2 regions of the Neobacillus canaveralius genome follow, and region 2 is predicted to be linked to the other one. Evidence: predicted binding sites of a transcription regulator. Region 2 holds the regulator's gene; the other holds the start of a gene.
The links. Region 2 encodes CtsR, which represses protease genes until heat stress. Its sites were predicted from a motif close to ATGGTCAATAAAGGTCAAACA; they were not measured.

Region 1 (3,806 bases), on a different contig from region 2:
CGGCTCGGTTTAAATCATATTTATCTTCTGCCTGCTGTAATTCTCTTCGAAGTTTCTCAAGTTGTTCCCTTTTCTCCTGCAATTTTTGGATTCCTTGTTTTTCATGAAGCCACTGAGCTTTCATACTGTTTGCTTGGTCTTTTAATTCAGCGAGCTCCTTTAAAAGAGATTCAAGCCTTTTTTTACTCGCCTCATCCTGTTCCTTTCTCAATGCAGCTTCTTCAATTTCCAACTGCATTACTCTGCGGGTTACTTCATCAAGTTCTGTTGGCATTGAATCAATTTCAGTTCGAATAAGGGCACATGCTTCATCCACTAAATCGATTGCCTTGTCTGGCAGGAAGCGATCAGTGATATACCGGTCAGATAATGTTGCTGCAGCCACAAGAGCATGATCATGGATTTTTACCCCATGGTGAACCTCAAATCTCTCCTTTAAACCACGCAATATGGAAATTGTGTCCTCAACATTAGGCTCTTGAACAAGTACCTGCTGAAATCTTCGTTCAAGTGCAGGATCCTTTTCAATATATTTACGATGTTCATCGAGGGTTGTAGCGCCAATACAGTGCAGCTCTCCACGAGCGAGCATCGGTTTTAACATATTCCCAGCATCCATAGCCCCATCGGTTTTTCCTGCCCCAACAATCGTGTGAAGTTCATCAATAAATAACAGAATCCGCCCTTCACTTTTTTTCACTTCATTCAATACCGCTTTTAATCTTTCTTCAAATTCACCTCTGAACTTCGCCCCTGCAATCAATGCACTCATATCTAACGAAAAAATCGTTTTATCTTTTAACCCCTCTGGAACATCCTTCCTAACAATCCGCTGGGCCAGCCCCTCCACAATTGCCGTTTTCCCTACTCCCGGTTCACCAATTAATACTGGATTATTTTTAGTCTTTCTAGAAAGAATTCTTATGACATGACGGATTTCCGCATCCCTTCCGATAACCGGATCTAGTTTACCTGCTTTCACTTCGGCTACAAGGTCTCTTCCATATTTATTAAGCGCATCGTAAACAGCTTCTGGATTTTGTGATGTCACTCTTTGGTTCCCCCTTATTTCCTTTATTGCTGCTAAGATATACTCCGGAGTTTTTCCATTTGAACTTACTATTTTCTGCATTTCCGATTCTTTTGCATAGCAAGCAGCTAATAATATATGTTCAATTGAAATAAAGTCATCAGTAAACTTGGCGGCAAAATCATCGGCACTAACAAATAGTCGTTGAAGCTTGGATGTAATGTATAACTTCCCTTTCTCAGCACCACTTCCTGTCACTTGTGGTTTTTTATCAAGGACAGTTTGCAATGCTCTTTCCACGCTTTCTGTTCGGATTTCTGCCTTCTCTAAGATTGCTTTTAATAAACTGTTCTCTTGACGAAGTAGTATTAAGAATAAATGGGGTTCATCTACCTCTTGATGAAAGCTTTTTATTGCTAAAGACTGAGCATCTAAAATACCCTTTTGCAGCCGCTCTGTCATTTGATTTAAATCCATCTCTTTCACCCCTTTGACCATATTTGACCTATTTGATTATATTATATACGAATATGTAATGAAATATAAAATAAAAGCCATCCTAGGGGATGACTTTTTCGATGATTTAAGGTTTACGCTGGTAAGTCCAAACACGTTCGTCATTTGAGGTTTCAGGAAACCTGTCTCCGGCTTTTAGCTTTATCTTTTTTGGATTATTAACATTTGACTCTGTATCACCGATTTCTATATATACACCATTATTTGGTGCTCTTTGTCCAGATTTAAACTGATGACTTTGGCCCATTTTCTGTCCCTCCTTTTCCTTTACAATTTTATTATTTCCATTTAATCTTGAGACATTAAAGGAATTATTATGAAATAAAACAACCTTTCAATGATGAGAATATATTTTGACGATTGTATGAACTTATGCCACAATTATTGATATATAAGCGTTGTTAACAATATAATTATAGTATTATCTAGTAAATGAAACCTTGACTGTCATTTATTTAGGAAAGCAAATTAGCGATTTATTTCGCCCCTTTAAGGTGGTTATTCTTATGCAGTCAATAAAGGAAATACAAGTAAAATTAACACAACTGTTTGATACGGTTCACCATATGAAGAAGATTGAAAAAGGCTCTTTTCTGTTTCAGGAAGGTTCTTCTGCAAATGAATTATATATTGTCCAAAGTGGAATCATTCAAATTAGCAAAATTATTCCAGACGGTCGGGAACTAACCCTAAGAATGTGCTCAAAAGGAGACTTTATTGGGGAACTTGATCTATTTGCTCCTGCACCTAGATATTTATTAAGTGCCCGCGTTGCTGAAAGCGGCGAAGTAGCAGTTATTATGAAGGATGTGCTAGAGGAGAAGCTTGCAAAGAACCATGAACTGTCACTTGAATTCATGAAATGGATGAGCCAGCAGTATCGAAAAACCCAAACCAGATTTCGAGACTTGGTTCTTCATGGTAAAAAAGGTGCATTATATTCTACCCTCATTCGAATTACTAATAGCTACGGTATAAAAACAAACCAAGGCATTCTCATTGAATTACCGTTAACAAATCAAGAACTAGCTAATTTCTGCGGTACATCACGTGAGGTAGTTAACCGACTGTTAAGTGATTTAAGAAAAGCAGGAATAATCTCCATTGATAAAGGCTCTATTACGATTCATGACCTAGATTATCTAAAAAATGAGATTGATTGTGAGGACTGTTCTCCAGAAATCTGCAAAATAGACTAAAAAAATCGGTCACTTTTGACCGATTTTTTTAATACCTCTAACCTATATTAACAAACATATAATCCCCAATTTGTATTTTAGCGCATATATGTATCTTCGACTGTGATAAAAGTAACGTTTTTGACAAATTTATTAACTTTTTTCATCAATATTATGAACAAGTTTTATCAAATCTTTTGATATCTTCATCAGGGACTTTTCTTCCGTTATATGAAACACTGGGACCGCCAACTTTTCCCTAAGCGCATTTGTCAAATCTTTATGCCAAACGATGACGTTCTTAATGTTAGATACATCTGAAATGAGGGAAAGATCGTTTTCATCTCTGAGTATGAGTAATTTGGGATAAGATTTCATTTTATGACCCTCAATTAAGATAATATCCGGGCGAAAAAACTCCACAAATCTAATTTGTTCTTCAAGTGTTAAAGCAGTTTCATCAGCTTGCAGGCATATTCTGCCATCTCCTTCAACTAATGAAGCAACTGCTCCTGCGTTTATGTGCTTAGCCGAGTCCTTTTGGGAAAGAATATCTGGTCGGCCTCCGTGTCCATGATGCTTGATTGTAGCACTTTTAATACCTTCATTTTTTAGGATTTCAATAATTTTCAAAATGATAGTGGTTTTACCGCTATTTTGGTATCCTACGATTTGATAAATTATTGGCTTTACCAAGGCCATACACTTCCTGCTTGGTCTTCAAGCAATAAAATATCAACCTCATCACCTGCTTTAAAGCTTCTTGTTCCTCCAGGAAGAATCATCAGGGAATTTGCTCCAGAAAGACTCATAATAATATTTGATTTGTCCAAACCGCTGGGTGTTGCACATAATTTCCCTTCTTTTATCGAAAAAGCGCTGCGGACAAATCTTGTGAATGGGTTAGCTTTTGGAAAATCAACCTCGAGGATAGCTTTTTCCTTTCGCAGGTGTGGTGTTGTGGAAAACAGCATTTTACGAATGATTGGCCTAGTAAACAACTCAAAACCAACATAGCATGCCGATGGATTACCAGATAAACCAAATAACAATTTCCCTTGGAGTTCAGCAACTGTCGTAAC
Region 2 (3,806 bases):
GAGAATGATGTTACCTGCCTGGCGGATTTCGTCCATTACCTTCTTCAAACGGTCCTCAAATTCACCGCGATATTTGGTTCCAGCTACTACGGTTCCCATATCCAGCGTCATAACCCGCTTATCACGAAGAATTTCCGGTACTTCATTATTTACAATTTGCTGTGCAAGGCCTTCAGCGATAGCGGTTTTACCTACGCCTGGTTCGCCGATTAACACAGGGTTATTTTTTGTACGGCGGCTTAATACTTCAATTACCCGTTGAATCTCCTTGCTTCTTCCGATAACAGGGTCCAAACTTCCTTCTCTAGCAATTGCTGTTAAATCCCTAGCAAGGCTGTCAAGGGTTGGAGTATTAGCACTTACTGATGCCCCTCCCTGATGACCGCCCGATTCATTACTGCCTAGTAATTGCAGTACTTGTTGACGCGCTTTATTTAGGCTTACTCCCAGATTATTAAGGACTCTTGCAGCAACACCTTCACCTTCACGGATTAAACCAAGTAGAATATGCTCTGTTCCAACATAGGAATGTCCTAATTTTCGAGCTTCATCCATTGATAATTCGATTACCTTTTTAGCCCTTGGTGTATAGTGAATCGTTTGGGATGCTTCCTGACCTTTCCCGATTAACGATTCCACTTCCTTTTGAATTTTTTCAGAACCTAATCCAAGTCCATAAAGTGCTTTTGCGGCGATGCCTTCTCCCTCACGGACTAAACCTAATAAAATATGCTCAGTTCCAATATTGTTGTGTCCAAGTCTAATTGCTTCCTCTTGTGCTAAAGCTAAAACCTTTTGAGCTCTCTCAGTAAAACGGCCAAACATCATATTCCATTCCTCCTCACCTTTTATCTGACTCCATTTTTATTCGTTCTCGAATTAATGCTGCTCGTCTTATATCTCTTTCATTTGCTCTTAAATGCCCGCCTGCGTACTGCTGCAAGAATCCAGGCTGTGTTAAAATCATCAATTCATTTAATATATTCTTAGGCAAATGATCAATGTATCCCATATCAATTCCTAGTCGAACATCAGATAGGCATTTTGCAGCCTCTTTTGTTTCAATAATCCTACAGTTGGATAATACACCATAAGAACGAAACACTCTGTCTTCTAATTGTATGTTTGAAGTTTTGCGTAATGCTTCACGAGCGGACCTTTCTTGTGAAATTAACTGACTCACTACACCTTTCAGGTCACGGCAAATGTCTTCTTCGGATTTACCCAAAGTTATTTGATTGGAGATTTGAAATATATTTCCAAGCGCTTCACTCCCCTCACCGTAGATCCCTCTTACAACTAAACCCAGTTGATTTATTGCCGGAATAATACGATTGATTTGCTGTGTTAACATCAATCCTGGTAAGTGCATCATGACTGAAGCACGAAGTCCGGTTCCTACGTTTGTAGGGCAGCTTGTTAGATATCCATGCTTCTCATCGAACCCAAAGTGAATGTGGCTTTCCAGCCAATCATCTACTTCATTCGCAGCCTCCAATGCCTCCGTTAGTTGCAGCCCAGGAAATAAACACTGAATGCGAATGTGATCCTCTTCATTAATCATAATACTAACTTCTTCATTTTCGGTTAATAGAACCGCTCCATAAGGTGAGTCTTCTGCTAAATTAGGACTAATCAAATGCTTTTCTACCAAAACCCTTTTTTGGAGAGGCTGTATGTCATCGATCTTCAGAAGCTCCATTTGCCCAAACTTTGTAAAGTTAGATTCACTCAGGATTTCTTCCATTTTCAAAATAATCGATTGTGCTTCTTCATGCGAAAATAATGTTGGAAATTTATAGTTCTCAAAGTTTCGGGCTAAACGGATTCGGGAACTAAGGACTATATCTGAATCAGGTCCCTCCTCGCTCATCCACGAGCTGACTGCTTGATTGATAAAACGTTCAAGCGACACGTTATTCCCCTCCCTTACTTCTGCCAGGTAATTCTTTCTCGATTGTACGGATTTCATCTCGAATCATAGCAGCTTTTTCAAATTCCTCTTGTTGAATTAACTCTTTTAGTTCACTTTTAAGATTTTCAACCTGCTTTTTGAGGTGAATTCCTCCGCCAATTCGCTTTGGTATTTTTCCGCTATGGGACCAATTTCCGCTGTGAAGTCTCCTTAAGACGGGTGGAAGCTGCTCTTTAAAAGTTTCATAGCAATCGGCACATCCGAAACGTCCGACTTTAATAAATTGCGGAAATGTCATTGAACATTTATTACATTGAAGTACTTCTTCTTGATGAAACGTATTTTGATTTTGTTTTTGAACAGTAGGATCAATATTTAATAGACCCGCTAATAGGTTATTAAAAGTAAAGCCTGATCCTCCATTAATCATAAACATCTCGCCCTTCTCTTGGGCACATTTTTCACAAAGGTTTACCTCGGTTTTTTCACCGTTGATGATTTTTGTAAAATGGAGTGCAGCAGGCCTTTGATTACATTCCTGGCAAATCATTTTTATTTCACCTCTCTAGCTGGTATAGATTATTTATATTTCAATGATGTTAACATCGCTTTCAACATTCTTGCACGTAATTCGTCTCGGAATGGAAGATCAATATAAAGGACTGAACGGTCAATTACACTTAACATTATTTTTGCCTCTCGTTTTGTAATTATCTCCTCATGGACCAGTCTGTAAATAACATCTTCTGCCGTAGCTTGTGCGATACGATTTTCAATGAGCGACAACAAATGGTCAATTAAGTCGGCTAAATCATGGGACTGAACCTTCATGATTCGGATATACCCGCCTCCCCCGCGTTTACTCTCTACGATATACCCTCGTTCAATGGTAAAGCGCGTATTAATGACATAATTTATTTGTGATGGTACACATTGAAATTTATCTGCTATCTCGCTTCTCTTGATTTCAACGTGTTCCTTTTCACTCATTTCTAATACTTGTTTTAAATACTTTTCAATAATATCGGAGATGTTTCTCATCTTCCCACCTCCTTCTTCTGACTTTGACTATATTTGACATTAATTATACTGAAAATTTTATGTAGTTGCAAACAACATGCTACTAATGATTTTCTCCATATTTCGCAGGTGTGAAACCTGTATTGGTTTATAAATTTGTTTTTAGGTAGTTAGTAATGGTAGATAAGCTTTGTGAGGTTTTGATTCCCTTTATCCTAGGAAAATCAAGTTTGAGGTAGTCAATAGGAGGGTTTGGTTCCCTCCTTCCTTTAAAAATTTAGTTTAAAGGCAACAAAAAGAGATTTTAGTTCCTTCTATCGGGTAAAAGCTCAAGGGATTCAAAATTTATTCTACTATCCTGTAATTTTCGAACAATACAAAAAAACACAACCCTAATCAGGTTGTGCTTTTTGTGCCTGGCAACGTCCTACTCTCACAGGGACAAAGTCCCAACTACCATCGGCGCTGAGAAGCTTAACTTCCGTGTTCGGTATGGGAACGGGTGTGACCTTCTCGCCTTAATTACCAGACTATTTTATTGAGGTATCATTCCCTCAAAACTAGATAATCAGAAGAAGTTTGTAAAACGAGTTCGCTTTTAAAAATTGGTTAAGTCCTCGAACGATTAGTATCAGTCAGCTCCACATGTTACCACGCTTCCACCTCTGACCTATCAACCTGATCATCTTTCAGGGTTCTTACTAGCTTGACGCTATGGGAAATCTCATCTTGAGGGGGGCTTCATGCTTAGATGCTTTCAGCACTTATCCCGTCCGCACATAGCTACCCAGCGATGCCTTTGGCAAGACAACTGGTACACCAGCGGTGCGTCCATCCCGGTCCTCTCGTACTAAGGACAGCTCCTCTCAAA

Region 1: a site for CtsR is predicted at 1,518-1,538, ahead of clpB (ATP-dependent chaperone ClpB). Genes of this name have one in related genera too.

What each region holds. Positions count from the first base shown of each region.
Region 1 covers NZ_JBDFLL010000001.1:4,802,811-4,806,616, forward strand. The annotation lists gene clpB (ATP-dependent chaperone ClpB) at 1-1,507, opposite strand, end outside; gene ABC255_RS23525 (YjzC family protein) at 1,614-1,793, opposite strand; gene ABC255_RS23530 (Crp/Fnr family transcriptional regulator) at 2,053-2,745, shown strand; gene mobB (molybdopterin-guanine dinucleotide biosynthesis protein B) at 2,878-3,426, opposite strand; gene ABC255_RS23540 (molybdopterin molybdotransferase MoeA) at 3,414-3,806, opposite strand, start outside.
Region 2 covers NZ_JBDFLL010000002.1:253,602-257,407, forward strand. The annotation lists gene clpC (ATP-dependent protease ATP-binding subunit ClpC) at 1-828, opposite strand, end outside; gene mcsB (protein-arginine kinase McsB) at 842-1,915, opposite strand; gene mcsA (protein-arginine kinase activator protein McsA) at 1,917-2,465, opposite strand; gene ABC255_RS29605 (CtsR family transcriptional regulator) at 2,495-2,956, opposite strand; rRNA gene rrf (5S ribosomal RNA) at 3,350-3,465, opposite strand; rRNA gene ABC255_RS29615 (23S ribosomal RNA) at 3,541-3,806, opposite strand, start outside.